Regions from separate parts of the Flavobacterium sp. MR2016-29 genome, predicted to be linked through region 3. Evidence: riboswitches for the same ligand, from Rfam matches in the RefSeq annotation. Region 3 holds a riboswitch; each other region holds the start of a gene.
The links. Region 3 has a riboswitch for S-adenosylmethionine ahead of IR010_RS16615 (TlpA disulfide reductase family protein). Riboswitches for the same ligand answer to the same signal wherever they lie in the genome.

Region 1 (11,089 bases), on a different contig from region 3:
TTAAAATGAAATGCGTCATTTACTCTGTTTAAAGTTACTTTCATTGTGTTGTTATTTTTTTGTTTTGTTATAGTCTTGTAAATCTAAAATCTCAAGTCTAAAATTTGCACTCTAAAATCGTATTATCCTTTATCCGACAATCTTAAAATATCTCCAAAAACGCCTCTTGCTGTTACAGCAGAACCTGCACCAGCTCCCTGAATAACAATCGGGCGATCTCCATACGATTCTGTATAAATTTCGAAGAAAGAATCTGAACCTTTTAAGCCGCCAAGAGCAGTATCTGAAGGAACAGAAACTAATTTTACTTCCAGATTTCCTTTATCATTTTGTAAATCTCCAGACAATTCGCCAATGTATCTTAATACGTGATTTGGTTTTTGATCGGCTTTTATTTTATCGTAAATTGGGTCAAATTCTTTTAATTTGGTTAAGAAATCGCTAACGTTTCCATCACGTAAATGTTCTGGAATAAGATTCTGAATTGAGATTTCTTCAAACTCGTTTTGCAAATCTAATTCTCTTGCCAGAATTAATAATTTTCTTCCCACATCGTTGCCGCATAAATCCTCACGCGGGTCTGGTTCTGTGTATCCGTTGTCAATTGCTTCTTGCAAAATCTGGCTGAACGGAACATCTTTTGCAGAGAAATTATTGAATAAATAGCTCAATGTTCCGGAGAAAACGCCTTTAATTTTTGTGATGTTTTCACCAGAAAGATGCAATAATTTAATAGTATCAATTAAAGGCAAACCTGCACCAACATTGGTTTCGTACAAATAATTCTTTTGATTTTCTGCTAAAGATTTTCTTATTTCCTTATAAAAACCATAACTCAAAGTATTCGCTACTTTATTAGATGAAATCAAATCGAAACTGCTTTCTATAAGCGGAATATAATTTTCAACGAAAGTTGCACTTGCTGTATTATCAATTGCAATTAAATTTTCTAAATGGTATTCATTTGCATAAGCGATAATATCTTGAATAGTATAACCATCTCCTTTGCTTGCAATATCATTTTTCCAGCTTGAAGTTACACCGTTTTTGTTTAAAAGCAGTTTTTTAGAATTTGCAATTGCAAAAACATTCAATTTAACATCTTTACGTTTTTCGATAGCTGAAGCCGATTCTAAAATTTGATTGATTAACGTTCCGCCTACTAATCCGTGACCAAAAATCGCGATGTTTATTTTCTTAGAAACACCAAAGATTTCACCGTGAATAACATTTAAGGCTTTGTTTAATTCTTCTTTTTTAACAACCAAACTCACGTTTTTACCCGTTACAGTGTTGTTGAATAATATCGGAACAATTTTATTTTTGATTAAAGCAGTGTATGGTTTATGAAAAGTACTTAAATCCTGGCCAATAATCGAAATTACCGAAACATTATCGGTTACTGTAATCTGATTTACGTCTTTAGAATAAAAGTCGTTTTCGAATTCTTTCTCTAATTCAACCATTGCAGTTGTAGCCTTATCAGTAGCAACAACAAGTCCGATTCCTCTTTCTGAAGAACCTTGCGAAATAATACTTACGCTGATATTATGATCGCCCATTACTTTAAAAATTCGGGCATCTACTCCAGCTTTTCCAAGTAATCCTCGGCCTTCAAGATTTACTAACGAAACGTTTTCTAAAACAGAAAGCGTTTTAATTCCTTCTTTAGCAGAATCTGAAGTGATTAAAGTACCGCGGTTTTCGTGATTGAATGTATTTAAAATACGAAGCGGAATATTTTTTTCCAACAAAGGAATTATCGTTTTAGCATGCAAAATTGTTGCTCCAAAATTCGCTAATTCGTTCGCTTCGTTAAACGACAAATATTCGATTTTTTTAGCATCGGCAACTAAATCAGGATTTGCTGTGTAGATTCCGTCAACGTGAGTAAAATTTTGAAGTTCTTCGGCATCTAAATAATTAGCAATTAAAGATGCCGTATAATTACTTCCGTTTCTTCCTAAAGTCGTTGTGTCATTGTTGTTGTTTGAACCAATAAAACCTGTTACGATGTTTACTGTTGAACCATTATGCAATTTGAAATAATTGATAACATTTTTCTTAGAAAGCTGTTCTAAAGGCTGTGCGTCGCCAAATTTCGAATCGGTTTTGAGCAATTCTCTTGTATCAACAAAATTCGCAGGAATTCCTTTTTCAACTAAAATTGAAGTCAGTAATTTAGCCGAAAGCAATTCTCCTTTTGATAAAATCTGATCTTTAATTTTATTGCTGTAATCTCCAATTAAGCTTACACCTTCAAAAAGTTTGTCTAAAATAGTAAACTCTTCTGATAAATCGACTTGCGGGAAATCTGAAATTTGATAGGCTTTAAAGCTTTCCAACAAAGGTTTGTAATTTCCATTTTTAGCTGCAATTCTTAAAATGTCTTCTAATTCGTCTGTCGCATTACCGCGTGCCGAAACGACAACGGCAATTTGCTCGCCTTGATTTACTTTATCTGAAATGATTGAAACGACTTTGTTTAGTCCTTCTCCGTTTGATAACGATTTACCTCCAAATTTTAATATTTTCATTTTATTTTGCTATTGTTTCTGCCTTAAAAATATCGGCAAGTAAATGATCTAATTGTTTGTACTCGATTAAAAAAGCGTCATGTCCGTGAACCGAATCTATTTCGCTGTAAAAAACATTTTCTTTAAATTTCTTTAATTCCTGAAAAGTTTCCAGGTTTTCTTTTGGTGTAAAAAACAAATCCGAATTGATTCCGATAATATGAATCGATGCAGTTGTTTTCGACAATAAGGTTTCGAAATCATCACTATTTCGAGTTATGTCTATGGTTTTTAGCAATTGATTCATCAATTTATAAGATGACAATTGATATCTTTTTTGTAATTTTTTACCATGATGCGCCAGCCAGCTTTCGATATTAAAAATCAAAAGATCTTGGTTAATGGTTCGTTTAAATTTTTCTTTGAATGATTCAGGAGAACGGTAACACAACATTGCATGAATTCTTGCATCTTCTATTGGTTTAGAGGAATTGTTCAGGATTTGTTCCTGTAAAAAGCAATTTGCAATCATCCAGTCGGTCGATTTCCAGTCGGTTGCAATCGGAATTAAATTTTCGGCAATGTTGGGTTCCAAAGCCAAGATTTCCCAAGCGATACCGCCACCCACAGAACCGCCGATTATAGCAAACAACTGCTCAATATTTAAAGCTTTAACTCCTTTTATGAAAATGCGCGCAACATCTCTAGCCGTAAAATCTTGGTAATTTTCAACTATAAACGAATCATTCCCGTTTCCTGGAATATTAAATGCCAGAATGGTGTACTTGCTTGTATCAATTGTTTTTCCGTCGCCAATTAAGTCGTTCCACCACCCATTTTCGCCTGTAACCTGAGCGTTTCCTGTTAAGGCATGGTTGACCAAAACGATTGGAGCACTGTGCAACGGCAAACCAGAAAGTGTAAAACTTAAGGGTACTAACGGATATAGTGCACCACTTTCTGTGATGAAATCTTGAATTATAATGGGACTTGGTATATTTTCCAATTTCAAATCTTTTATTAATTGATTTGTATGTGGAAATATTAGAAAGAAAAGTCTAGAGTGAAACTAGAAAAATTCTTGTTGTTATCTTTCCACGTTTGGGCGTGGTAGAATGCAGCACCTTCTTCGCTTTAGCGAAGGGTTGCTAAGGATTCATCGGGTCTAATCCCTCGTCCTTTCTTTATAACATTTCAATACGTTTTTGAACTTAAAGGTGCAAATTAACTACTAATTTCTTAAACAAACAAATTTTATCGAAACTGATTCCGGAATTTGCTGAACATAATTCAAACCAAAACTAATGTACGCAAAAAATTACCGAACAATTTGCTCAGTAAAATTAAGCAGGTTTACCCTTATTTTATAATACTTTTTGAGTTAGATAAAAAGTGTTTCATTTTCTTTTGAATACATCAAAAACAATAAAGAATTTGGTTCTTTTTTAATTTCTTTTTTATCCGTTTCCGTTATTCCAAATCTTGGATGTATCAATTCATTTGTTGGCGGTGGCGGATTGTTTCTTTTCGTTCTTAAGTTTTTCAATGTAGAAAACGTTTTGGTTATGTAGTTTAATGTGCTCATAATATTTAAGTTTAAGTTTGTTAGCGTTTTATAATCTTTATTTTTTCTTTGTTTTTTTGTTATGGTAACCTGATGAAATAAAAAAACCCTTTTGGGTTTTAATACCAAAAGGGTTTAAGTTTTTAAAACTTACATATACTTTTAGTATCAACAGACGCGTACACAAATAAGTGCGACATTAAACATCTTGTTCATGTTCATCTGTAGGGATTTATTCATCTGTGATTTACTTGCTATTTTTAAAAAATTTTGCATTTTTATATTTTTAATAAGCTTCTCGAAACTCTTGACACATTCTTACTTTTTATTCTTTTCAAAAAATCTAAGAAATAATATTATAGTCAACTGTTTATTCGATCTGCATAACTATTATTAGATAACTAAATTTGTTTTTGGTAGTTTTTAGGTATTACAAATGTGCGAATATTTTTTCAATAATCCAAGTGACTATCAAGCAATTAATTACAAAAAACGTTAAAAAACATGATTTAAACGTTAAAAAACATCTTACAAAAAGTCATTTTTATTATTTATAAGCTTAAACCTACAAATAAAATCATAATTTTTCTGTTTCAAAATATCAAAGAACTAACTAATATAAATCCACTACAGCCAAATCGTTTCTTTATTTTTTATTTTTTCAGCTACTTTTAAAATGTCTGTTATAATTCCTCTCGAAATAGCCTGCTTACATGGTGATGCGCTCTGAATTACAATTGGAACCGCCGAATACGATTGTGTATAAATTTCAAAAATAGAATCTGAACCTTTCAATTGTCCGATTGCAGATGTAATAGGTTCTGAAACTAATTTGACTTCTAATAAATTTCGCTCAATATCAAATTCTCCTACATATCTCAAAACATGATTGTCGGCTTGAGTGATTTTTGCGATTTTAAAATATCGGTCTATTGCTTCTTTATTAAGTATTCCGTTTTTCTCTAAATGTTCTTGATTTATAAGAGAATTGATTTTTATATCTGAAAGTTCAAAATCCTTCCCAATTTCCCTCGTTAAAATAAGCAGTTTTTTCGCCGTATCGTTTCCGGATAAATCTTCTTTGAAAGTAGCACGCATTAAACCAAGCAGACTAGCATCTTTTAAAACAGAAGAAAAAGAAGTTTCTTCAGAAGAAAATCGGTTAAAAACATAACTCAGATTGTCTGAAAAAACACCTCTGATTTTTGTAATCTTTTCGCCCGAATAATACAAATCTCTTATCGTTTGCAAGACGGGAAAACCTGTATCTACCGAGGTTTCATACAAAAACTCTTTGTCGTATTTTTTCAGATTCTCTCTTATTTCTTTATAAAGACTAAGTGGCAATGTATTCGCTTTTTTGTTTACCGCTACAATATTAAAGCCGTTTTGAATCAATGTGTTGTAATGCCCAATCAGTTCGTCGCTGGCGGTAGCGTCGACTGCAATTAAATTTTCGAATTCGTTTTCCTTTGCAAATTCAACAATATCTTCTATTTTAAAAGGAACAGCTAATTCTCTAAAATTGGTTTCCCAAGCATATCCAACGCCTTCTTTCTCGAAAAAAGCGACCGTAGAATTAGTAATTATCGGAAAATGAAAATCGATATTTTTACTTTGAAGAAAAAATTCCTGACTTTCGATAATCTGATTGATTAAAGTGCTTCCGATATTTCCAATTCCGAAAAGGATGATATTTATTTTAAGCTTTGACATAATTTTAATTTTTAATTTTTTCCATATATAAATACTATAAGTTCATTTAATAATCTCATCTATAATATTTGACACTTAGGCGGATTTCAATGTGTCGGTAATACAATGCGCTTTACTAAAAATGAACTTATAGTACTTATGGTGAAATATTTATGCTAAACGTTTTTTCATAAAAAATCACCCCTAGCAACACCACATTGCTAAAGGCAATTTTCAAACAAAAAACAAAAAAACCTAATTTTTTATACTGTATTGCGATTGTGTAACGCTTGCAAAAACAGTTTGCAGGTCAGCAATTAAATCTTCAATATCTTCGATACCTACAGAAAGTCGGACCAAATCTTTTGAAACTCCAGTTTCTAATTGTTCATCATCAGACAATTGCTGGTGTGTTGTGCTTGCGGGATGAATAATTAGCGATTTTGTATCGCCAATATTGGCCAACAGTGAAAATAATTTCGTTTCATCTACTACTTTTTTAGCCGCTTCAAAACCGCCTTTTAATCCAAAAGTGATAATACCGCTTTTACCTTCTGGCAGATATTGCTGTGCTAAATCGTAATATTTACTTGATTTTAAACCCGGATAATTTACCCAGACTACTTCTTCTTGTTTCTCTAACCATTCGGCTAAAGCCAAAGCATTTTCGCTGTGTTTCTTAATTCTGATTGGCAAAGTTTCTAATCCCTGAATGATTTGAAAAGCATTAAACGGACTCAAAGCCGCACCAAAATCACGCAAACCTTCGATTCTTGCTTTCGCAATAAAAGCAGCATTTCCTAAGGCTTCGTGATAAACTAATCCGTGATAACCTGCTGAAGGTTCTGTAAATTCAGGAAATTTTCCGTTCGACCAGTCAAAAGTTCCGGCATCAATAATAACACCACCTAATGAAGTTCCGTTTCCGGAAATATATTTAGTTAAGGAATGAATTACAATATTGGCTCCGTGCTCAATCGGATTCAATAAATAAGGAGTAGCAACCGTATTGTCTACAATAAACGGTACTTTAAAGTTTTTGGCTTCCGCCGAAATTCCTTTCAAGTCTAAAACATCTAATTTCGGATTTCCTAAAGATTCAACAAAGAAAGCTCTTGTATTTTCTTTAGCTGCTTTTGTAAAATTTTCGGGTTTTGAAGGATCTACAAAAGTGGTTGTAATTCCTAAACGAGGCAAAGTTACTTTTAAAAGATTATAAGTTCCTCCATATAAACTATTTGAAGCCACAATATGATCACCCGCTTTTAGCAAAGTCAAAAAAGTAGTCGAAATTGCTGAAGCTCCAGAAGCCGTAACTACCGCACCAATACCGCCTTCAAGCGCTGCAAGCCGTTGTTCTAAAACATCGTTTGTTGGATTATTTAATCTCGTATAAATAAATCCAGCTTCTGCAAGACCAAATAAATTGGCGGCATGATCTGAATTATTAAAAACGTATGATGATGTCTGGTAAATTGGCACTGCTCTAGTTCCTGAATTTTTAGTAACGTCGTGTCCTGCGTGTAGTGCATTTGTTGCGAATTTTTGTGTGCTCATGATTTCTTAGTTTTAGATACTGTTAATACTATTATATATTGTTATTGAAATGATTTTTGAATTGAAATTTGAGATTATCTAACATATAGATCTTCTTCTTCGAGATTATACATATGAAACAATAAAGATTTTTGACCTTTTATATTTTTCTCAGGATCATAATTTCCAACTTCACTTGTTGGTTCTTCCAATTTATCTTGGTTTTTTTGAGAATCTGTTCTCAATAAGTACTGAAATGCGATTGTATTTATATCTAATGTATTCATGTTTTAAAATTTAAAATGTTGAAATAAAAAAAGCCCTTTCGGATGGCTACCAAAAGGGCTTATAGTTCTAACTATAACAAAGATTCTATCTTTCACTTTTGGCAACAGCTAATTGGGATGCACATTTGCATCATCTCACAACACATCATTCTTTTTTTAGCTATTGTTTTCATTTTATTATTTTAATTCTTTTTTAAACTCGACTAATTTGATAGGATAAATTTAATAATATTTATTGAACTACCAAATCAAAAATTATAATTTAACATTTAAAGGCTTTTTATTCATTCAAAAAAAATAGCAGGCTTAATAATTCAGTTTTATTTCATTTTTGAATAAAAAAAAACCTCTGCAAAATGCAGAGGTTCTATATAAATATGTTTTGAAAACAAACTACAATAGTGTCTCTGCGGAAGATTCCGGCATCATACAAGACATATTGCAAATTGTTAATTTCATTGTTTCTTTTTATTAGATGAGGCAAATTTGCAAACTATTTTTTAATTGACCAAAGAAAATCGAAAATAATTTCTATTACCCTATCAATTTAGTATGTTTTGTTAAATTTATGCTTATAAAATTAAAAAAAGCAGAACTTTAATTTGGAAATCAAAATGGTTTTATACCTTTGCACGCGAATACAGAGGAAAAATTTGAACTGATTGCAACCTCTTCATAATGAAACGGTTCGTTATGAATGCTGAAGAATTACTTTCAGCAGTAAAAAATGCTAAAGCAGAAACTCTCCTTTAGCCCTTTTTAGCAATTATTTCTCCTCGCTTAATTTTAATTTAATAAATTATTATGGCTTATTTATTTACGTCAGAATCTGTTAGTGAAGGGCATCCAGACAAAGTTGCAGATCAAATTTCGGATGCATTAATTGATAACTTTTTGGCATTTGACGCTGATTCAAAAGTAGCTTGTGAAACTCTAGTTACAACTGGTCAGGTAATTTTAGCAGGTGAAGTAAAATCGAATACTTATCTAGATGTGCAGCAAATTGCGCGCGAAGTAATCCGTAAAATCGGATATACAAAAAGCGAGTATATGTTTGAGGCAAATTCTTGTGGAATTTTATCAGCAATTCACGAACAATCAGCTGATATTAACCAAGGTGTTGACAGAGCTAAGCCAGAAGAGCAAGGTGCAGGAGATCAAGGAATGATGTTTGGTTACGCAACTAACGAAACTGAAAACTACATGCCTCTAGCACTTGATTTATCTCATAAATTATTACAAGAATTAGCAATTTTAAGACGCGAAAATAAGGAAATTACTTATTTACGTCCAGATGCTAAGTCTCAGGTAACTTTAGAATACAGCGACGATAACAAGCCAACTCGTATCGATGCGATTGTTATCTCTACTCAACATGATGATTTTGATGAAGAAGCTACAATGTTGGCTAAAATTAAAAAAGATATTGTTGAAATCTTGATTCCAAGAATCATTGCTAAAAATCCAGCTCACGCTCATTTATTCAATGATAAAATCAATTATCACATTAACCCAACAGGAAAATTCGTTATTGGAGGACCTCACGGAGATACAGGTTTAACAGGAAGAAAAATTATTGTTGATACTTACGGTGGAAAAGGTGCTCACGGTGGTGGTGCATTCTCAGGAAAAGATCCAAGTAAAGTAGATAGAAGTGCTGCGTATGCTACACGTCATATCGCTAAAAACTTAGTTGCTGCAGGTGTTGCTGATGAAATCTTAGTACAAGTTTCTTATGCAATTGGAGTTGCTCAGCCAATGGGAATCTTCATTGAAACTTACGGAACTTCTAAAGTTAACTTAACAAACGGTGAAATCGCTAAAAAAGTAGAAGCTCTTTTTGATATGCGTCCTTACTTTATTGAGCAAAGATTAAAATTAAGAAACCCAATTTACAGCGAAACTGCTGCTTACGGACACATGGGACGTACACCAGAAGTTGTTACTAAAACTTTCTTCGCTCCAGGCGGACATGAAAAAACAGTAACTGTTGAATTGTTTACTTGGGAAAAACTTGATTTTGTTGACAAAGTAAAAGCTGAATTTGGATTGTAAATTTAGATTGTTAGGCTTTTAGACTAACTTCGATTGTTAGATTTTTTGACAATTATTTACAATACAATTAACATAAAAAAAACCGATTTCTAATTTCAGAAATCGGTTTTTTTATTTAATAAAGACAACTTTTTATCTTTCCAATTGTACATTTGGCAATGTTTTAGGACGACTTGCATCATTTGATAAAATCCATCCTGTGCGATACATCCATTCTGTCATTTTGTGCAGTTTTACGTAATCGATATTTTCTGCTTCATCCATTGGAGTATGATATTGACTGTGCAAAACACTAGTAAAAAACACAGAAGGAATTCCTCTTCGCGCATATGGCAGGTGATCTGAACGGAAGTAAAAATACTCCGGATGTTCTGGTCTGTCCCAAAGCTTATCTAAATCAAATTTAGGACCTTCGTCATTTGCTTTTTTGGCAATAGCAACTAGGTCTGAAGAATTTTCATGAGGCGAACTAGAACCCAATAAAGCCGCCTGATTTACATTGTTTCTTCCAATCATATCTCCGTTTAAAACAGCAACAATATCCTTTTCTGGAACAGTAGAATGCGCTGCATACCATCTTGAACCTAACAATCCTCTTTCTTCAGAACCATGAAATACAAACAAAGCTGTTCTTTTTCCAGGTTGTTTTTTATATGCTCTTGCAATTGCTAACATCGCCACACAAGTACTTGCGTTGTCATCTGCTCCATTATAAATAGAATCTTTGCCATATTTTTGTCTTACGCCATCATGATCTTGGTGACCGCTGAAAAGTACGTATTCGTTTTTCAATTTCGGATCAGTTCCTGCTATTGTCCCTACTATATTTACTGATGGATATTTATACGATTCTGAAACTACTTCTGCAGACAAAACATCTTTAGTGTTTTTTAAATACTCTAGTTGATCTCCGTGAACCCAAAAAACAGGCATCGTTGACCCAATTTTATCGCGGAAACCTTCGATTCCGTAAATACCTCTAGTCATTTGCGGTTCGACTTGAGACCAGCTTTGTTCTGCCAATTCATCAGCAACCATAATAAGTGCTACAGCTCCTTTTTTTACTACAAGGTCGTAGTATTTATTTCGAACCAAACCTGGATATCTTCTATCAAAAAGCGAAATATCATCAGCTATTCCTTCTTTAGAAGCCAGCAAGACAACTACTTTTCCTTTAACATCTGATTTTTCAATCTGCTCTTTTGTAGCTGCACCTAAATATACTAGAGAACCTTCAACTTTTATATTAGTAGTTTCTGCAACCAAAACTTCCTTCCATAGCTTATATTCTTTTTGTCCGATTTTAAAAGTTGTATTGGCTGTAACTTGATGCCTGTACATATCAAAAAATTGAAAATATGTTCCGTCATCACCTGCTGGAGTCATTCCGGCTTCTTTTGCTTTATTTGCCAGCCACATCGATACTTTTAATTCAT
Region 2 (11,089 bases), on a different contig from region 3:
AACGGATCAATATTATCGTATAATTCCTGAATGCTTTTCCCTTTTTGAGGCGGAATAAGTTCAAATGAGAATAATGTTTTTCCTTTTGCGTTTTCTATATGTTCTGTTACTTTCATTTCTTAAGTTATGGGTTATGAGTTAAGTGTTTTGAGTGTGTTCGTGTAAAAAATCTGAAATCAAAAACTTAAATCAATCTTTTTATTTGTTTCAAGTTTCAGGTTTCAGGTTTCAAGTTATCCTAAGCAACTTGAAACCTGAAACCTGAAACAAAAATAACTTTTCGTTAATCTGCTATATTAGGATTCAACCATTTCATTGCATAATCTGTTGGAACGTTGCGTCGTTTGGCATAATCTACAACTTGGTCTTCTTTTATTTTTCCAAGTCCGAAGTATTTACTTTTCGGATTCCCGAAGTAATATCCGGAAACAGATGAAGCCGGCCACATTGCCATACTTTCTGTTAGAGTTACTCCAATTTCTTCGGCTACATTTAAAAGCTTCCAGATTGTTGGTTTTTCCAAGTGATCCGGACAAGCTGGATATCCAGGTGCCGGACGAATTCCCTTATAATTTTCTTCGATCAAATCCTCAGTCGACAGTGATTCTTGAGGATCGTAACCCCAGAAATCCTGACGTACTTTTTCGTGCAGATATTCGGCGAAAGCCTCAGCAAAACGATCGGCTAAAGCTTTAACCATAATCGAATTATAGTCGTCTAAATCTTTTTCGAATTCGGCAGCCCATTCGTCAACACCAAAACCTGTTGTAACACAAAATGCACCCATATAATCTGTAATTCCTGAGTCTTTTGGCAAGATAAAATCAGACAAAGCGATGTTTGGAGCACCTTTCGTTTTTTGCGATTGCTGACGAAGCGTTAAGAATTTCTCCAACACTTTTCCGTTTTCATCACGCAATTCGATATCATCATCATCAATTTGGTTTGCAGGGAAGATTCCGTAGATTCCCTTCGCAGTCAATTTTTTCTCGGCTAAAATTACTTTCAGCATTTCCTGAGCATCTGCAAAAACAGAAGTTGCTTCAGTTCCTACAACCTCATCCGTTAAAATTGCGGGATATTTGCCGAACAATTCCCAAGTTCTAAAAAACGGCGTCCAGTCGATATACGGGACTAAAACATCCAATTCAACTTCGATGATTTGATTACCAATAAATTTTGGCTTCGTCGGAACGTATTCATCCCAATCCAATTGTAATTTATTTTTACGCGCTTGCTCAATCGTCAGGAAATTTTTATCTCTTGAACGATTTAAAAACGTTTCTCTAAACGCATCGTATTCTGCACGAATATCGCTTGCATATATTTTACGGTTATGATCTAAAAGATTTCCTGCTACCGTAACAGCTCTAGAAGCATCATTTACGTGAATTACAGTTTCTCTGTATTGAGGCGCAATTTTCACGGCGGTATGCGCGCGCGAAGTCGTTGCTCCGCCAATCATAATCGGGATTTTAATTCCTTGTTTGTCTAATTCTTTGGCTAAATACACCATTTCGTCAAGCGAAGGCGTAATCAGTCCGCTTAAGCCAATAATATCAACATTATGCTCAATTGCAGCTGCAATAATTTTTTCCGGAGGCACCATAACACCAAGATCTACAATCTCGTAGTTGTTACAAGCCAAAACTACAGAAACGATGTTTTTACCAATATCGTGAACGTCGCCTTTTACCGTTGCCATTAGGATTTTTCCGTTTCCTTGCTTGTCTCCGGCTTGTTTGCTTGCTTCAATATAAGGCAATAAATAGGCAACGGCTTTTTTCATTACACGTGCCGATTTTACTACTTGTGGCAAGAACATTTTTCCGCTTCCGAATAAATCTCCAACCACGTTCATTCCCGTCATCAAATTGATTTCGATAACTTCAATTGGTTTTGTTGCTGCTAAACGCGCTTCTTCAACATCTTCTTCAATAAAAGCATCAACTCCTTTTACTAATGAATGCGTTATACGTTCCTGAACCGTTCCTAAACGCCATTCCTGAATCGCTTTTTCATCTGATTTTACTTCGCCTTTTACATTCTCCGCAAAATCTAAAAGTCGTTCAGTTGCGTCATCACGTCTATCTAAAATTACGTCTTCAACATGTTCTAATAAGTCTTTCGGAATATCATCATAAATCGAAAGCATTTCCGGATTTACAATTCCCATCGTCATTCCGTTCTTGATCGCGTGGTATAAAAACACCGAGTGCATCGCTTCACGAACCGTATCATTTCCTCTAAAAGAGAACGAAACGTTACTCACCCCGCCGCTAATGTGCGCATGTGGCAAGTTATCACGAACCCATTTTGTACCTCTAAAAAAGTCCAAAGCATTTAAGCGATGTTCTTCCATTCCGGTTGCAACGGGGAAAATGTTCAAATCGAAAATAATATCCTGTGGAGGAAAACCAACTTTATTAACCAAAATATCATACGAACGCTGACAAATTTCAACTCTTCGGTCAAAATTATCGGCCTGACCTACTTCGTCAAAAGCCATGATAATCGCTGCCGCTCCGTAACGTTTGATTAATTTGGCATGGTGAATAAAAGCTTCTTCACCTTCTTTTAAAGAAATTGAGTTTACAACGCTTTTTCCTTGTACTACTTTTAGACCTGCTTCGATGATTTCCCATTTCGAACTGTCGATCATAATCGGCACTCTCGAAATATCCGGTTCAGATGCAATTAAATTCAAAAATTTAGTCATTGCCTGAACACCATCAAGCATTCCTTCATCCATATTAATATCGATGATCTGTGCTCCACCTTCTACCTGCTGTCTTGCAATATCAAGCGCCTCGTCATATTTCTCTTCCTTGATTAAGCGAAGGAATTTTCTCGAACCTGTTACATTCGTACGCTCGCCAATGTTTACAAAAACACTTTCAGGCGTAATGATTAACGGTTCTAATCCAGCTAATACAAGGTCTCTTCTTTTTTCTGTCATTTTTTTTAAAGTTACTAAGATCCTGATCCCGAAGCCTCGGGACTAAGGTTCTAAGTTTTTTATTCTATTTTCTTTCCTGCGAGGTTTTTAAAACCTTGTAGGTATATTCGTTTTCAATATTTTAATTTGGGCGTGTCCTTCGGCCGGGCTATCCGTTACAAGTCCTCGCTCTTCCTTCGTCAGACTGTGGGCTTTTCACTTCTATCCCTCACGCAAACTCGGTTGAAACAAATAATCTATTTTCCACGATTTCAATTGTCCTTTTTTTCTACCGATGATTTCCTACGGAACATTTTATTCTCATTCAACCTGCAAGGTTTTTAAAACCTTGTAGGTTTGTTATTGACTTTTAATCACTAAAAATATGTTTCTCAAATCCTCCATTAAACACCTTTTCGATCCATACCCTAAATTCTAAATTTGTCGTAATATGATATATTTTACCATTACTTTCTATTTTGAATTTTTCGTTATTATCAATCTTACTTTTAATACTTTTTAATTCAGATACACAATATAAATATGGATTCATCGTATCATACCAATTTGAATTTAAAAAAGTTTTAAATACTTCCCCATCTTCTGAATAAACAATATGATCTCCATCCATTTAATAATATTTATATTTATCAAGTATATTCATACCTACAAGGTTTTGAAAACCTTGCAGGAGCGAAACTTTAGGCAATAACCGGCGCTACTCTCGGCTTATAACCTTTCGCAACCTCAGCAATCAACCTAATATGATCCGGAGTTGTTCCGCAACAACCCCCGATTATGTTGATTAAATTATCGTCTAAATATTCTCTGATAAAAGCCTGAGTCTGTTCTGGTGTTTCATCATATTGCCCGAATGCATTTGGCAGTCCTGCATTTGGATGTGCCGAAACATTAAACTGCGTGTGTTGTGCCAATGTTTTTAAATACGGTTTCAACAAATCGGCTCCTAAAGCGCAATTGAATCCTACGCTTAATAATGGAATATGAGAAACTGAAATCAAAAATGCTTCAACTGTTTGTCCAGAAAGTGTTCTTCCAGAAGCATCTGTAATGGTTCCTGAAACCATGATTGGAATATCGATATTGCGTTCGTCTTTTACTTCTTCAATTGCAAAAAGTGCTGCTTTGGCATTTAAAGTATCGAAAATAGTTTCTACCAATAATAAATCACAGCCACCATCCATTAAAGCTTCAACTTGTTGTTTGTAAGCGATTCTTAAATCGTCAAACGTTACGGCTCTATAACCCGGGTCGTTTACGTCTGGCGACATACTTGCCGTACGGTTTGTTGGGCCGATTGAGCCGGCTACAAAACGTGGTTTGTCTGGATTTTTTGCAGTAAACTCATCGGCTACTTCTCTGGCGAGTTTTGCCGATTCGTAGTTTAATTCGTAAACCAAATCTTCCAAGAAATAATCGGCCATACCGATTGTAGTTCCTGAAAAAGTATTGGTTTCTACGATATCTGCACCGGCTTCGTAATAAGCAGCGTGAACATCGCGAATTGCTTGTGGTTGTGTTATGGATAGTAAATCGTTGTTTCCTTTTAATGGATGCGGAAAATCTTTGAAACGCTCTCCACGAAAATCTTCTTCCGAAAAGTTATAGCGCTGCAACATGGTTCCCATTGCTCCGTCAAGGATTAGGATATTTTTTTTTATTGCTTCCTGAATTGTTATTGCCATCTTATATTTGCCGCAAAGACGCTAAGGCGCCAAGCTTTTTTAATTATGATTTTGAAGGCTCTATTTAAACCCAACAGTCCCGAAGCCTCGGGATTGAAAAGCCTGTCGGATTTAACCTTCGATATTTTTTTTCAAATTAATTCCAAAAGTGCACAATTGCCTGCTCATTAGCCCCGATTGAGCCGGTATCCTCGCAGTGAAACGGAGAGATATAGGCGAAAGCGGGAACTATTGACAGCAAAAATGCGCCAATGATTCGCTCATGATACTGAATTGCTTCAGTAAATATTGTAAGTTGTCTGGAAAAGTTTGAGAAATACAAGTAATGTATTTGTGTTATCTATCTTTAATACTGGAAAATGTTGTATAAAGTAGAATTTAGCACCTTCTTTATGATAAAGGGTTGCTAAGGTTTCATTGGGTCTATCCCTCCGCCTTTCGTGATAACTGACAATAATTTTAAGAACAGTGCAAAGGTATGAAATAGGCTTTCGATTTGCAAATGTTTTTTTTCTAAGGTTCTGAGGTTCTAAGTCGCTAAGGTTCTGTTAAAGCTTGACTTTGATTTTCAAATATAGCCCGCGGTTTCAACCGCGGGGAACATATTGTGATAATTCATTGTTCCTTGTTAATATATTATATTCATGCGTTGTGTTCATGCGTTGTGTTCCAGTGGTTGAAACCACTGGCTATGTTTAATTTGTTTCTAAAAAATAAAGCCCAAACTTTAAAAAGTTTGAGCTTTCTATATAAAAAATCTTAGTCACTTAGAACCTTAGTTTCTCAGCATCTCAGATTAAACTATCGCCTTGACAACTGCTTTTGGAGCTTCTTTACGAGTTCCGTCAAAACCGTCTACACCAGAAACTGTTGTATATTTCAATACGTATTTTTTACCTGGATTGATGATTTGGTATGCCGCCTGACACATTAAAGTTGCTTCGTGGAATCCACAAAGGATTAACTTTAATTTTCCTGGGTATGTGTTTACGTCTCCAATGGCAAAGATTCCCGGAATGTTTGTCTGGTAATCTAATGCATTGTTTACTTTAATGGCATTTTTTTCGATTTCTAATCCCCAGTCTGCGATTGGTCCTAATTTTGGTGTTAATCCGAAAAGCGGAATAAAGAAATCAGTTTCGATTTTACGGTGTGCGCCGTTTTCTTCTATATCTAAAGATTCAACGTGCTCTGCACCATTGATTCCGATAACTTCTGCTGGAGTAATCAATTTGATTTTTCCGGCTGTTTTTAATTCCTGTACTTTTTCTACAGAATCTAGCGCTCCTCTAAATTCATTTCTACGGTGAATTAAAGTAACTTCTGACGCTACATTTGCCAAGAAAATACTCCAGTCTAAAGCTGAATCTCCTCCTCCGGCAATTACAACTCTTTTATCTCTGAATTTCTCCGGATTTTTAATGAAGTATTTAACTCCTTTATCTTCATAAAACTCGATATCTTCAATCAGTGGCTTGCGTGGCTCAAAACTTCCTAAACCTCCTGCGATTGCGATAACAGGCGCGTGAAATTTAGTTCCTTTATTTGATGTTACAATGAAACTTCCGTCTTCTTGTTTTTCGATGGTTTCAGCGCGCTCTCCTAATGTATAACCTGGCTCAAACTGCTTAATTTGTTCTTGTAAGTTATCAATTAAATCTCCTGCTAAAACTTCTGGGAAACCAGGAATATCATAAATTGGTTTTTTTGGATACAATTCTGAAAGCTGTCCTCCTGCTTGTGGCAATGCATCTAAAATATGGCATTTTAATTTTAATAATCCTGCCTCGAAAACGGCAAATAAACCTGTTGGGCCTGCTCCAATTATAAGTATATCTGTTTTAATCATTATGGTTGTTGTTTATAATCATTCTTAATAATACAAAGAAACGAATAATTTATTCTATTTTCAATGATTTTTATCATTGATTTCTCTGCTTAACTTTTTACTCTTTATGTTTTAATGAATCGGTTATCTCGTTCATTCTTTTTACTTTTTCTTCAAAATCGCCTTTCAAGGTTCTTCTGTATTCATTGAGGTTTTCAACCATTTTATTGATGTCCTCCGGAATTACTTCTTCAAAAAACTCCCGCAATCTTTTGGCGGTTGTTGGTGATTTTCCGTTTGTCGAAATGGCGATTTTTACGTTTCCTTTCGTTACGATTCCGCCTAAATAATAATCACATAAATCTGGCGTATCGGCAATATTGCAAATCAAATAACGCTTTCTCGATAAATCGTAAACTCTTTTATTTACTTTTAAATCGTCTGTACAGGCTATTACCATGTGACGTTTTTTGAGCATCTTCTTTTTGAACTTCGCTTCCGTCAATTTAATTGATGGATGCTTTTCTGCTAAAATTTTAATTTCTAAATGAAAATCGGGTGCTACAACCTCAACATTTGCATTTGGACTTGATTTTAACAAAAAAGAAAGCTTTTCCAGACCTACATTTCCTCCCCCCACAATTAATACGTTTAGATTGTGAAGTTTTAGAAATATTGGATATAATTCGTTTTGTTCCATTTTAATTTATTTTCATCCAATCAAAATTAGATGATTTTTCGATGAATATTGAATTAAATATTCATACGCTCCTGAAGTTGAAGCCTCAGGCTACGCTTTTCTTATCTTCCGATTTCTTTCGATAGAAATTCCTCGTAAAACCCTTTTAATTTGTTGCTTTCGCGAACAACTTCTCCTAAAACAATAATTGCTGGTGAACCTAATTCTTTTTGTTTTACAACTTCTAAAATCGAATCTACTGTTCCAACGCCAACTTTTTCATCTGCTGTTGTTCCTTTTTGGATGATTGCAACGGGTAAATTTCCTTTATTTTCTTTTTGAAACAAATCGATAATTTGAGGTAATTTGTGCATTCCCATCAAGATCACAACAGTTGCAGAAGATTGAGCTGCCAAAGCCACATCTGCAGATAATTTCCTGTCGGAAGTTGTTCCGGTAATGGCCCAAAAGCTTTCTGAAACGCCGCGTTTTGTAATCGAAATTCCCTGACTTGCAGGAACTGCAACTACAGATGAAATTCCGGGTACAACAATTGTTTCGATTCCGAAACTTTCCGCAAAATCAACTTCTTCGCTTCCTCTTCCAAAAATAAATGGATCTCCGCCTTTTAGTCGGACTACATTTCCGTATGTCAAAGCATTATCAACAATTAGTTGATTAATTTGATCTTGCGTATAGGCATGATTTCCGATTCTTTTTCCAACAAAAATTCTAATTGCATTTTTAGGTGCGTAATCCAGAATTTCTTCATTGGCCAAAGCGTCATATAAAACCACGTTGGCTTCAGCCAATGCTTTTACAGATTTGAGCGTAAGTAGATCAGGATCGCCCGGACCTGCACCGACTAAAGTTATTTTGGGTTTTATATTAAGCATTTGCTAATTCTTGAGCTCTGAAAGTTTCAATTTTATCAAAGAAAACTACTGCCTGAGCAATGTAATCTTTAGCGAAAGCTTCAGATGGTTCATTTTTATTGATTTGGTAAACCAAATCTTTAAAAGTTGAGTTTAATTCTATTTTATTTTTTTCAATAAAAATGGTATCAAACAAGTCTACAATTCCTGCGTGATTATTTGTTTTTTCGTTTTCAGACAATAACAAAGCTTTTGCTCCATTTACAAATCCTGCATAAGCATGATAAATAGCATCTGGCCATTTTTTCTCGTCGAAAGATTCTTGAGCCAAAATCAATTTCTCTTTAGCTTCAAACAATAAAGTTGCTACTAAATCGATCACTACTCCGGCACATTCTCCAACTCCAACTGCTTTTACGTAATTGTCTGCGTTACCCCAGTCTACAAAATCAGCTTCTGTTAAATTGGTAACATCTGCGAAAGGCTTTAGAATTTCATAGAAATATTTCTCTCCTTTTGCATCATAATAATTCAAGAATTTTTCTCCGTTTGCATTGGCATCATAATCATTTAAGATGGTACGTAATGCATCTGGTCCTCTACGGCTTGGAATTTTAATTACTTTATCAGCAAAACGTCCTGATCCGTTTCCTAATCTTCCTCCGCCTAATAAAACCTGTAAAGCCGGAGCAACTAATTTTCCTGAATTGATTGACATTCCTTGGAACCCAATTGCAGACATATTGTGCTGTCCGCAGGCATTCATACAGCCAGAAATTTTGATTTCGATTTCGCGGTTGTTTAAATACTGAGGATATTCGGCATTTAAAACTTTTTCTAATTCTTCTGCAATTCCGGTACTGCTTGCAATCCCCAAATTGCAAGTATCAGTTCCCGGACATGCTGTAATATCTGCTGTAGAATTATACCCTAAATGAACAAAGTTCAATTTGGCTAATTCCTGATAAAAGAAAGGAAGATTCTCTTCTTTTACGTGACGTATTACAATATTTTGACGCAATGAAAAACGTAATTCATTTGCTGCGTAATTTTTAATTAATGCCGCTAATAATCTGGCTTTATCCGTATAAAAATCTCCTAATAAAACTTTGATACCAATCGCGTAATAACCTTCTTGTTTCTGCTTAATTACGTTCGATTTTTTCCAGGCTTCATAAGCTGCAGTATCTTCAATCGTAATCTGTGGAGCTTCTAATAATGGTTCTGGAATTGGACCTTCAAAAGCGGTTGTATCAATTTCATAAGTTTCAAAAGCGATGGCTTTTTTCTCTTTTTCAACCAAATCAAGAAAAACATCTTTTCCTATTTCTTTGATTAAGAATTTCATACGTGCTTTCATTCTTTTAGCACGTTCTCCGTATCTGTCGAAAATACGAATGATTCCTTCTGCTGTTGGAATGATTTCGTTTACCGGAACAAATTCCGAAAGCAATTCTGCATGTGCTGGCTGAGATCCTAAACCTCCTCCAAACATGATTTTAAAACCTTTTTGCCCATCTTTAATTTTCGGAATAAATCCTAAATCGTGTAAATAACTCAAAGCGGTATCTTCGTCTGAAGAAGAGAACGAAATTTTGAATTTACGTCCCATTTCCTGACAGATTGGGTTTCTTAACAGATATTGAAAAAGTCCGTGTGCATAAGGCGAAACATCAAATGGTTCGTTTACATCTACACCTGCTAACTCACTTCCTGTAATATTTCTAACCGTGTTTCCACAAGCTTCACGAAGTGTGATATCGTCTTTAGCCAAATCTGCCCAAAGCTCTGGTGTTCTGTCTAGACTTACGTAGTGAATCTGAATATCCTGACGCGTTGTAATGTGTAAACGTCCAGTAGAATATTCATCAGAAACTTGTGTAATACGCACTAATTGCTCACTGGTAACTTTACCATAAGGCAATTTGATACGAATCATCTGAACGCCTTCCTGACGCTGTCCGTAGATTCCGCGCGCTAAACGAAGACTGCGAAAACGCTCATCATCAATTTTTCCTCCACGGAATAAATGAATCTTTTTTTCTAATTCGATAATCTCTCTTTGAACTATCGGATTTTCTATTTCTGTTCTAAAACTTTCCATTTCTCTTTAGTTGTTGGTTGTCAGTTGTTGGTTGTTGGTTTGCTGGAAGAATAACTATCAACCAAAAACCATCAACTATCACTATCGAATGAATCCTACTCCTGCTGTTGTGTTCGTTGCAGTATCAATTAAGATAAAAGCTCCGTTTGATTTGTTTTCATTATAAGAATCAAAATATAACGGTTTGCTTAATTTAATGCTTACTTCTCCAATTTCATTAATGGCTAATTGCGAAGCTTCAGTCGTTCCTGAATAATCAGTTGCAATTGTATTTTTAATACTTTCTACTTTTGCCAACACTCTATTCGTATTATGCTGTATTAAATACTTTGTTCCTGGAACCAGTTTTTTACTATCCATCCAGCAAACTGTCGTAATAATATCTTTTTCAATTTTTGGAAGTTCATCTGATTTTACAATCATATCTCCTCTCGTTACATTGATATCATTTTCTAATTCGATTGTAATCGAAGATCCTGCAACGGCTTCATCAAATGTTTTATCGAAAAAGTGAATTTTAGATACTTTTGATTCTGTTAATGAAGGAAGAACCGTTACGGCATCTCCAACTTTAATTGAGTTTCCGTATAATTTTCCTGCGTAACCTCTAAAATCATGGTATTCTTCTGTTTTTGGACGAATAACAGTTTGAACCGGGAAACGTGCTTTTCCAGCTTCAAAAACATCTGAAGCATGCAATCCTTCTAAATGTTCTAAAACGGTTTGTCCATCGTACCAAGGCATATTTTCTGATTTGTCAACTACGTTTCCGCCATTAATTGCACTTAACGGTATATAACTTACGTTTTGTTCCTTAAAAGTACTTTTTGCATTTAATGCCTGAAAATCAGCTTTGATTTTATTGAAAATTTCTTCTGAGTAATCCACTAAATCCATTTTATTAATAGCAACAATTACCTCTTTTACTCTCAATAAATTGTTGATGAAAAAGTGACGGT
Region 3 (11,089 bases):
TACATCAGCCCAACCAAAACATTAGAATATATGGCGGCTGGAAAACCTATTATATCTACAAAAATTCACGATGTCGAACGCGATTACAGCAATTGTGTAAGCCTTGTAGAAAATGCGGACAAATTTACTGATGCAATTACTTCTTTATTTGATAAAAGAGCCACTTCATCCTTGCAGGCAAAATATCATGAAATACTAAAAAACACTTCATGGGATGCTACTGCAGAAAAAATGCAATCCATTATTAAAGAATTTACAAAATGAAGCATATAAACATACTAATAATCGGAGCCGGCATATCTGGTGCCGTTCTTGCAGAAAAATACGCCTCAATAGGCAAAAAAGTTTTAATTATTGAAAAACGAAATCACATTGCAGGAAACTGCTATGATTATATTGATGACAATGGCATTTTGGTCTCAAAATATGGAGCTCATTTGTTTCATACCAATGAAGAATCGGTTTGGGAATATGTCAACCAATTTTCAGAATGGTATCCTTGGGAACATAAAGTAATTGCAAGAGTTGATGAAAAAACTGTTCCGATTCCGGTAAACATTACCACTGTAAACCAATTGTTTGAAACCAAAATCGAGTCTGAAGAAGAGATGGGAAATTGGCTTGAACAAAACCGAACTCCTATCGAAAAACCTTCAAATGGCGAAGAAGCAGTTTTAAATCGTGTTGGCCCTGTACTTTATGAAAAAATGTTTAAGCATTACACCAAAAAACAATGGGACAAATATCCTGCTGAATTAGATGCTTCTGTTTTAGAACGTATTCCTGTTCGTCATAATTACGATGACCGTTATTTTTCTGACAAATATCAGGCTTTGCCAAAAGGCGGCTACACACAATTATTCGAAAACATATTGAGCCATCCAAACATTGAAATTTTACTGGAAACCGATTATTTTGATGTAAAAGAGGAATATAAAGGCTACGAAAAATTATTTTATACCGGACCTGTTGATCGCTTTTTTGATTTTAAGCACAGTATGACAGAAAAATTAGAATACCGTTCTATCAATTTTGTTAGTGAAACTTTTGATGCGGCATTATTTCAGGAAAATTCAGTTGTTAATTATCCTGGAACCGAAGTTGATTTTACCAGAATAATCGAGTATAAACATTTTGGAAATCAAGTTTCAGACAAAACAACTGTCGTAAGAGAATTTACGGTAGATGAAGGAGAACCTTATTACCCTGTTCCGAATCCGCGAAATCAAGAAATTTACGCAAAATACAAAGCTGAGGCTGAAAAACTAATTGATGTTCATTTCGTTGGAAGATTGGCTAACTATAAATATTTCAACATGGATCAAGCGTTTAAAAATGCACTGGATCTTTTTGATACTCTTGAGAATAAAAATAAAGTGAATTATAAAACTGCTGGCTAAATGAAACTTTTTAACACCTTTTTCATGGGAGGTTTTGAATGCGCAGATCATATTAATAGATCTGGCGAAAGAATAAATCTTCTTAAAGAAACACAGCACGATACTCGCGTATACGAAGACTATGAAGCGTTGTATGCTATTGGAATAAAAACAGTACGTGAAGGAATTTGCTGGAGTGAAGTCGAAAAATCTCCTGGTTTTTTTGACTTCACTGAAGTGTATAACCGTATGAAAGCGGCTGAAGAAATAGGTATTCAGCAAATCTGGGATTTGATTCACTTTGGTTACCCTGACGATATTTACCCAACGCATCCGCATTTTTGTGACCGATTTACCGCCTTGTGTGTTGCTTTTGCTTCTTTTTATAATGAAAATTCCATTCAAGAATTATATGTAGTGCCAATTAATGAAATCAGCTTTTTGTCTTGGCATTCTGGCGATGTTCGGGGTACTGTACCATTTGCCGTAAATAGTGGATGGGATATTAAATATCATTTGTGTAAAGCGGCTATTTCTGGAATTAAAGCCTTAAAAACTGTTGATCCTGAATGTGTAATTATTTTGGTAGAACCGTTAGTGAAAATTCATGCGAATGAACAGGAAAATTTGGATATATCTGAATTAAATGAACATCAATTTCAGGCGATGGATATTATTGCCGGAAGAATGTGTCCTGAACTTGGCGGATCTGAAGATTATCTGGATATTTTGGGTTTTAATTATTATTGGAACTGCCAATGGATAGCCAATAGTGAACCGCTGGATTGGCCAGACACAGAACAAAAAAGAACACCACTTTCTGAGTTGCTGCAAGCGGCACATGAAAGATACAAAAAGCCGATTTTTATTTCTGAAACAGGTCATTTTGGCTCAGGTCGAGTAGAATGGATTGAAGAGATTATAAGTCAATCTTTAATTGCCAAAGAAAACGGAGTTGATTTAAACGGTATTTGTATTTACCCAGTTACAGACAGGCCAGATTGGGATAATTTAGAAAGCTACTCTAACTGTGGAATTTTTGATTTGGATGCAAATGGCGAAAGAATTGCTCATCACGAATATTTAGAAGTTATTAAAAATGCAACATCAAAATTTAAAAACACGACCAAAATCATGGATTTTGTACTCAACCTTTTTAGATAATCAATTTAATGAGATGTAAAATGAAACTAAAGAAAACTAAAACCGGAATTACATTCAGTGCTTTCGACTTGCTTCATGCAGGCCATGTGCGTATGCTTGAGGAAGCAAAAATGCATTGTGATTATCTAATCGTAGGTTTGCAAACCGACCCTACGATAGACCGTCCTGAAAAAAACAAACCAACACAATCTGTTGTAGAAAGATACATTCAGCTTAAAGCTTGTAAATTTGTAGATGAAATTATTCCATATACGACAGAACAAGATCTCGAAGATATTCTTCAGGCTTTGCCTATTGATGTTCGTATTTTAGGCGATGAATATAAAGATGTAAGCTTTACAGGAAGAAGCTATTGCGAAAAGATGAATATTAAATTGATTTTTAATCAAAGAAATCATCGATTTTCTAGTAGCGGTCTTCGAAAAGAAGTATACCAGCTGGAGAGCTTAAAACTTGTTAAATAAATCGAACTAAAAAATTAAACTCAACAATAGGTTGACAAACTTATTTATTAAAAAAACATTATTATGAGCACTATTGAAACTTCTAAAACTCAAAATTTCTTCAGGATATTGCTGGGAATTTTTATGATAACTGCCGCAATTGGACATTTTACTTTTCAAAGAGATGATTTTCAAGCTCAGGTTCCAAATTGGATTCCTTTGGATAAAGATCTTGTTGTAATCCTCTCTGGAATTGTAGAAATTATTCTCGGAATTGGAATGATTTTTTTAACCAAATACAAAATAGAATTTGGAATAGCACTGGCTGTTTTTTATGTTTTGGTTTTTCCAGGCAATATTGCTCAATATCTAAATGGAACTGATGCCTTTGGACTAGATACAGACCAATCTCGATTTATTAGATTGTGTTTTCAGCCTGTTTTAATATTTTTAGCATTGTGGTCAACAGGGGCACTTTCTTATCTTTCAAAAAAGACCAATCGTTATATGTTGTAAAAAATTTGTTCTTGATGATCTATTTGTTAATTGGTTTAAGCATTACAGCTTAAACCATTCTTTAACATCTTCTGCAATATTTTCTTGTTCAATACTGCTTTCATATTCATTTGTAGAAGGATTATAACGATAATCTTTTTGCCATTCTTTATGATTTGAAACTACTTTTTTAATCGCTTCGCAAATAAACAAAACTTCTTCATTTGTCATAATCGGATGCAATGACAAACGCACCCATCCTGGCTTATTGGTTTGATTTCTCTGAAGAAGTTCATTTGTTATTATTTCAGATTTTTTCTGATCAATATCAAATAAATAATGTGCATACGTACTTGCACACGACCACCCTCCACGTACCTGAATTCCGAATCTATCATTTAAAAGTCTGACAATTAAGTTATAGTGAATATTTTCGACTATAAAAGAAATACAGCCAATTCGCTCTGTTTCCAAATCACCTAAAAGAGACAAACCCTCTACTTTCTGCAATTCTTCATAACAAAGATCAAGTAATTCTTTGTCTCTTTTTTTTATATTATGAACTCCCATTTTATCTTTAAGTTCTAAAGACAAGGCTGTTCTTATTACTTGCAAAAAACCAGGCGTACCGCCATCTTCTTTAACTTCTATAACATCACTGTAATAATAACCTCCCCACGGATTTGTGCATTTTACATTTCCTCCGCCAGGATTATCAGGATAAGTAGATTTATATAATTGTTCATTAAAAACCAAAATACCGCAAGTTCCGGGACCTCCTAAAAATTTATGCGGAGAAAAGAAAACAGCATCTAATTGTTCTTCTGGATCGTCAGGATGCATATTTATTGCTACATACGGAGCAGAAGCAGCAAAATCTACAAAGCAAAAACCTCCATTTTCGTGCATTACTTTTGCCAGTTCATGATAAGGTGTAATGATTCCTGTAACATTCGAGCAAGCAGTAAAAGAACCAATTTTTAAAGGTCTGTCTGCGTATTTTTTTATGATTTCTGATAGTATTTTAGGGTCGGCCAAATTGTCTTCATTTGGAGGTAAAATCACAACATCGGCAATTGTTTCGTACCAAGAAACCTGATTCGAATGATGCTCCATATGCGTAATAAAAACAACTGGACGCTCATTTTCATTTTTTGTTTTCTCGTTTTCAGTAGTATCAGTTTTTCTTAAACAAATGTAGCGCTGCAGTTTAGACAAAGCCGCCGTCATTCCTGTTCCTGTAGTTACCAAAACATCAGTTGCATTGGCATTTACATGTTTTTTGATTAGTTCTCTCGCATGCTGATAAGCATACGTTGAAGTTTTTCCGGTTTGACTCGAAAATGAATGCGTATTGGCAATCATCGGACCTATTTTAGTCAGCATGATATCTTCAATCGGACCATATAATCTGCCGCTCGCAACCCAATCTGCATACAGTAATTTTTGCTTGCCGTAAACCGATTTAAAAGTATGATTAACTCCAATTGTATTTGCTCTAAATTTAGAAAAATAACATTCTAATTCTATTTGTTGTGTTTCTGTCTCAATCGCATTCATTTCCTTATCATTTAAATTTTAATCTATTTTTCTCTTAGAAAATTTCCTTTTTATGATTAAACCTTTTTATTTAAAAGTGCTTTAAGTGTAGTTTGAAGTTCCTCTCCGCGAAGATTTCTTGCTACAATAATTCCTTTTGAATCGATTAAATAATTAGCCGGAATTGCTCTTACACCATATAATTTAGCGATTGTGCTGTTCCAAAAGGTTAATTCAGAAACCTGAATCCAGTTTAAACCATCATCCTGAATTCCTTTTACCCAGTTTTCTTTCTTTTTATCCAAAGAAACGCCCACAATATTGAATCCTTTGTCGTGAAATTCTTTGTAAGCAGCTACAATATTTGGATTTTCTTTTCGGCATGGTCCACACCATGAAGCCCAAAAATCGATTAAAGTATAGCCTTTTAAATTTTCAGAAAGCTGAACTGATTTTCCTTCAGGATTCTTACCTGTAAAATCTGGTGCTTTTTTGCCAATCTGTAATCCGTTTAAAACCGTTACAAGTTCTTTTAGTTCTTTCACGTAAGTGGTATTTTGCTGGCTTTTATCAAGCAAAGCTATATTTGCCAAAATTTGATCTGGTGTTAATCTGTACGACCAATTTCGATATAAAACATAGGCAGAAACAATAGAATTTGGATGCTCTGTAATAAATTTGCTGATTTCGATGTCATTCTCTTTTCTATAAGCATCGAATAATTCCTGAGAAACTGATCCCTCAACCACAGAAGCGCTGTAATATTTCTTTGGACTTAATTTTACGGTAATTGGACCTTTTTCTAAGAAAATATAAAATGGCGAATTTTCTGTATTAACACTTAAACCATAAAGTTCTGGAGTTTTTACTTTTGTTTTGAAAGCAAATTTCCCGTCTACAACTTTTACTGAATCTATCGTAGTAAACATTTTGTTGTGGAATTTTTGCAGGTAAACATAATTTGCTACTGTATCTATAACAGTTCCTTTTAATTGTAAATTATTTTCTTGCGCCTGAGTTTGGGTAAAGCCAAGAAATAAAGCAAAACCGATTAGTATCTTTTTCATTTGGTTTGGATTTTAAATTGAATTTTAAGTATAATTTGTTGTCGTTTAGTTTAAAATTGGACAAAAAAATTCTTCTGTCACTTTTGGAATGGCTTTTATCAAATGTTGTAAAAACAGAAAAAAGGGGATTAAAAATTATCAGCTTCACATTCGGAAAACTATGAGTTTGTTTTCTGTGAATGATAGTTTAGTGTGTTCGGGACTAGCTTGTAAAAATAATGGCTCATTCTTCATCTTAATTGTAAAAGTTTTAAATAATTAATGAGCTTATTCAGATTTTCTTAGGAAATCGTTCTTATCTGTCCGCCAAAGCGGAAGGATTTAGCACCTTATTTGGCAACAGGTTGCTAAGACTTCATAGGGCCTACTCCCTCAGTCTTTCTGGATAAGTCATGCAAAATTTTCTTTGCTGATGCAAATATATACAAATTCTACAGAATTAGTATAGTTTAAAAAAGTTTTTTTTTAAAATTTTAAAAATAAAATCTTAAAAGAACTTTATAGACTTAATATCAATAAATTAAATCACTGAACAATTAAGTATTATTAAATAAACTGTTCATCTTATTAACTTTCAAATGTAAATTAGATTCTAAATCATTTTTAAATTACAATGTCAGAGATAAAAAACTTGAATCATTTTATAAATATCCTTCAAAAAACGATTAATTTAAAACTCTAACTTGTTGTTTTTCTCAACTAAAACAAGAGTTAACTTACAATTCAATAATGTAAACTTAAAACAGAGTTAATCACAATTTAAATCTTATTTAATATTACAATAGTTATTTTTTAAATACTCCAATAATCAGAGTCATAAATTATCAAAATAGCATTTCTGAAGTTGTTGATAGATAGTTATTGTTGAAGTCTCAAAAAAAATAAATAATATTGCTAAATTGAATAAAACGTTTATAGTATGTCAATTAATTCCAGTTCAGAGCAAAATAAACTTCTCTATGAATTATCTCAAGGGAGCGAGCTGGCGTTTACACAATTGTACAATCAATATAAAAACATTGTTTTTTCAACAGCTTTAAAAATTACAAAATCTAAAATTTTGGCAGAAGAAGCTGTACAAGATGTATTTTTAAAAATTTGGCAAAATCATGAAAACCTTGCCGAAATAGCCAGCATCGAAAATTATCTTTTTATTGTATCTCGAAATCATATTTTCGATATGATTAAAAAAATAGCTAGAGAAACTTCCTTAATTTCTGAAATTGAACACATTAATACTTCTTCAAACGATACTGATACGATTATAAAAGACGATCAGTATAATGTTATTTTAAATCAAATTGTAGAACAGCTTCCTTTCCAACAGCAAAAAATTTACAAAATGGCCAAGTGGGATGGACTAAGTCACCAAAAAATTGGAGAAGATTTAGGAATTTCTACAGAAACGGTAAAAAAACATATGGCGTTGGCATTAAAATTTGTGCGTCATAAAATTTCGCCTTACATGAATATGTTTATGTCGATTCTTTTGTTTTTGATGCTTTATATTCTTCTTCCATAAGCAAGGAACTATACCTAAATTTATTTTTTTTTACATTTTTTTCACTTTCGATTACTCCCTCCCTATTTTTCAATCGTCATTATAATAAAGATCATTATTTATTTAGGCTACCCCTAAATTTAATATGGCTCTTTCAAAAAATAAAGCCCCCAAGCTTACCATAAATTAGTATTAACTCACATTTATAAATAAATGGAAAAAAAAGTATTTGAAGAATTATTTGAAAATTACCTTCAAAATAATCTCTCTGAGGCAGAAGAAAAAAAACTGATGGAGATTATTCAAGAGGGAATTTACGATGATTTCATAAAAGAAAAAATTCAGCTGTTATTGAAAGAAAACGATAATGTGGAATTAGATAAACAAAAGGGAGACGATATCCTTCAATTTATCCTTTCGCAATCTGAATCTGATATAAAAACTAAAGTTATTCCGATTTCAAGAAAAGAAAATTCGAGAAAAATTAGACGTGCCTTAATTGCAATCGCAGCAACTGTTCTTATATTTTTTGCTGTTAAAAACGCTTTAGTTTATAACCAAAAAACAGTTCCTGTTATAACAAAAGGAAATGAGACTGAAGAAGTAAATCCAGTTTTGGCGTATCACGGAAAACAGCTTATACATTTGCCAGATGGAAGTACCATACTTTTAAACGACAACAGCAGCATCGAATACAACCAAAATGAATTTGATACTAAAACTCGAGAAGTGACATTATCAGGAGAAGCTTATTTTGATATTCAAAGAAATGAGAAAAAACCTTTTATCGTTCATACTGGAAAAGTAAGAACGCAAGTTTTAGGAACTGCATTTAATATTAAAGCCAAAAGCAATACCGATGAAGTTGAGGTTACTGTAGAACGCGGTAAAGTTCAGGTTGGCGATCTTAAAAAAGTATATGGCGTAATTACTCCTAATCAGCAGATTAAGGTAAATACAAATACGCTTGTGTACGAACAAAACCAAGTGAATGCTGTCATTGTGATGGAATGGAAAAGCAAATACTTAATTCTCGACAACATCAACATGGAAGAGGCAATTTCGCTTATTTCTCAAAAATATAAAGTGCCAATTACATTATCTAACGAAAAAATTAAAAATTGCAGAATTACGGCAAGTTTTCTTAATGATGAAGATCTTGATCACATCTTAAAAGTAATCTGCAGCGTTATCGAAACTGAATATCGTTATACCGAAAATGGCGCAGTTGTTCTGAAAGGAAACGGCTGTGAATAATAAAAATAGATAAAAAATATTAACCTAAAAAAACTAGCCTATAAACTAAACAAAAAAAAGCCATCTAGCTCCTACACCAGATGGCCACGATTCTTAATAATTAATTCCAGTAACCATTAAAAAACATGCAAATTTATGAAATTACGCTGTAAAACAACCACGTTTGATAGGGAAAAGAACACTTCTTTGTTTCGCCTATCAAAAAAAACAATTATGATCATGCGAATCAGCTTATTCCACATCTTTTTACTGACCTGTGGTACTCATATGGTCTTTGCCACCGAAATGAGCGGACAGAATTTAGAATCTATATCTGTAGATATTGAACTTCATAATCAGGATATCAAGACTCTTTTTAAAACGATCGAAAATAAAACTGGATTGCTGTTTGCTTATCAGCCACAAATCATAAAAGATTTTCCTAAAATTACTACACCAAGAGGACGCAGAACTGTTAGTGATATCTTAGACGCTGTACTTCAAGGCACTAATTTGGTCTACAAACAAGTAGATAAAAATGTTGTGATTTACAAAAAAGAAGTTGCTAAAACTGCTCCAACAGTTTCAAAAACAGAAAATTCAAATGAAGTTGATTATTCGCTTGTTGGTAAAATTTTAGATGAAAACGGATTGCCTTTGCCCGGCGTAAGCGTTGCGCTTGTTGGTGGCAACAAACAAGGAATATCTGATTTTGACGGACAGTTTTATATTAATTTGCCGAAAGGAAAACATGTCTTAAAAGTATCTTATATTGGATATAAAACCCAAGAAGTTACGGTTGAAAATCAAACTTCAATAACAATCAAAATGCAGCCCGATTTAGCAAAATTAGATGAGGTTGTCATTATTGGATACGGAACCACTACAAAAAGAACTTCTACAGGATCTGTTGTAAAAATTACTGCTGAAGATATTGAAAAACAGCCTATAACAAACATTCTTCAGAGTTTGCAGGGAAGAACTCCCGGAGTTTTTGTAACGCAGACTTCTGGCTATGCAGGAAGCAATATGAATATCAGTATTCGTGGTACAAACTCTATTGCAGGAGACAACTTGCCATTATATGTAATTGATGGCGTTCCTTATATCGGCGACGATATCAAAGAGCAGGTTCAATCAGACCGAGTAATTAGAGGCGCTCAAAAATCAACCAGCCCTTTAAATATTATTAATCCAAATGATATCGAAAGCATCGAAATTCTTAAAGATGCAGATGCAACTGCAATTTACGGATCGAGAGGTGCAAATGGTGTTGTACTTATTACGACTAAAAAAGGAGAATCTGGAAAAACTGTATTTACTGTAAATACAAATTCTGGAATTTCAGAAGTAGCACATATGGTAAAAACTTTAGATACTCCTACTTATCTAAACATGCTTCAAACAGCATTAACCAATGGCAAAGCGACACCAAGTGCTTTTAGTAACGGCATCGCCTTAACCGCTTTTGACCAAAATGCTTACACAAACTGGCAACAGAAATTAATAGGCGGTTCGGCTGATTTTAATGATTTTTCAGCAAGTTTAAAAGGCGGCAGCGATAATACCAATTTTCTTTTAAGCAGTGCTTACCATAAAGAAACTACTGTTTTGCCGGGAGATTTTGGTTATAATAAATTTTCTACTAATTTTAATATCAACCATTATACTTTAAATAAAAAGCTGAAATTAGGAGCTTCAGTATTATTTGCGACTGATGAAAATAAATTGCCTTATTACGATATTACCAATTATGCTATTAATACTGCTCCAAATCACCCGATTTACAATTCCGACGGAAGCTATTATTGGTCGCCAACATATTTTAGCGATGTAAACCCAATTGCTGCTTTAGACAGGAGAGTTGAAGATAAAGGAAACAATTTAATTACAAGCTTCAGCGTTCAGTTTGAAATTGCAAAAGGCTTATCTTTTAAAACAGACTTAGGATACGGAAGAGCGCAAATGACGTCAAAACAAATTTTGCCGGCATCTGGAATGAATAATGTTTATTATACGGCCAATAACATTTCGCTAAATACTTCAAGATCGTACACCGTTTCAATTAATAATACTAATAATTTTAGTATTGATCCTCAATTAAATTATTCTACTCCGTTATGGAAAGGTAATCTTACGGCTTTAGTAGGTGGATCTTGGCAGAACAGAAAATCTGAAATGCCTTCGTATGTAAATACGTCAGGGTATAGCTCTGACAATCTTATAGGTATTACAGGAACTGCAACGACAGCAACGATTTACAAT

Region 1: it holds a riboswitch for S-adenosylmethionine, as region 3 does, so the genes downstream of both, IR010_RS15745 (alpha/beta fold hydrolase) here and IR010_RS16615 (TlpA disulfide reductase family protein) in region 3, are expected to answer to the same signal.
Region 2: it holds a riboswitch for S-adenosylmethionine, as region 3 does, so the genes downstream of both, IR010_RS15675 (homocysteine S-methyltransferase family protein) here and IR010_RS16615 (TlpA disulfide reductase family protein) in region 3, are expected to answer to the same signal.

What each region holds. Positions count from the first base shown of each region.
Region 1 is NZ_JADKPU010000007.1:179,212-190,300, forward strand. It holds gene IR010_RS15735 (OsmC family protein) at 1-44, opposite strand, end outside; gene thrA (bifunctional aspartate kinase/homoserine dehydrogenase I) at 123-2,537, opposite strand; gene IR010_RS15745 (alpha/beta fold hydrolase) at 2,539-3,528, opposite strand; SAM riboswitch class I at 3,601-3,709, opposite strand; gene IR010_RS15750 (hypothetical protein) at 3,898-4,101, opposite strand; gene IR010_RS15755 (aspartate kinase) at 4,708-5,796, opposite strand; gene IR010_RS15760 (O-acetylhomoserine aminocarboxypropyltransferase/cysteine synthase family protein) at 6,031-7,332, opposite strand; gene IR010_RS15765 (hypothetical protein) at 7,407-7,598, opposite strand; gene metK (methionine adenosyltransferase) at 8,403-9,653, shown strand; gene IR010_RS15775 (M28 family peptidase) at 9,786-11,089, opposite strand, start outside.
Region 2 is NZ_JADKPU010000007.1:161,829-172,917, forward strand. It holds gene metF (methylenetetrahydrofolate reductase [NAD(P)H]) at 1-116, opposite strand, end outside; gene metH (methionine synthase) at 284-2,959, opposite strand; gene IR010_RS15670 (hypothetical protein) at 3,309-3,569, opposite strand; gene IR010_RS15675 (homocysteine S-methyltransferase family protein) at 3,640-4,644, opposite strand; SAM riboswitch class I at 4,978-5,094, opposite strand; gene IR010_RS15680 (NAD(P)/FAD-dependent oxidoreductase) at 5,441-6,493, opposite strand; gene IR010_RS15685 (bifunctional precorrin-2 dehydrogenase/sirohydrochlorin ferrochelatase) at 6,591-7,172, opposite strand; gene cobA (uroporphyrinogen-III C-methyltransferase) at 7,274-8,047, opposite strand; gene IR010_RS15695 (HEPN domain-containing protein) at 8,040-10,130, opposite strand; gene IR010_RS15700 (sulfate adenylyltransferase subunit 1) at 10,212-11,089, opposite strand, start outside.
Region 3 is NZ_JADKPU010000008.1:126,072-137,160, reverse strand. It holds gene IR010_RS16645 (glycosyltransferase) at 1-264, shown strand, start outside; gene glf (UDP-galactopyranose mutase) at 261-1,400, shown strand; gene IR010_RS16635 (hypothetical protein) at 1,401-2,543, shown strand; gene IR010_RS16630 (adenylyltransferase/cytidyltransferase family protein) at 2,564-3,007, shown strand; gene IR010_RS16625 (hypothetical protein) at 3,071-3,502, shown strand; gene IR010_RS16620 (aminotransferase class V-fold PLP-dependent enzyme) at 3,545-5,041, opposite strand; gene IR010_RS16615 (TlpA disulfide reductase family protein) at 5,098-6,087, opposite strand; SAM riboswitch class I at 6,380-6,479, opposite strand; gene IR010_RS16610 (RNA polymerase sigma factor) at 7,007-7,609, shown strand; gene IR010_RS16605 (FecR family protein) at 7,802-8,845, shown strand; gene IR010_RS16600 (TonB-dependent receptor) at 9,059-11,089, shown strand, end outside.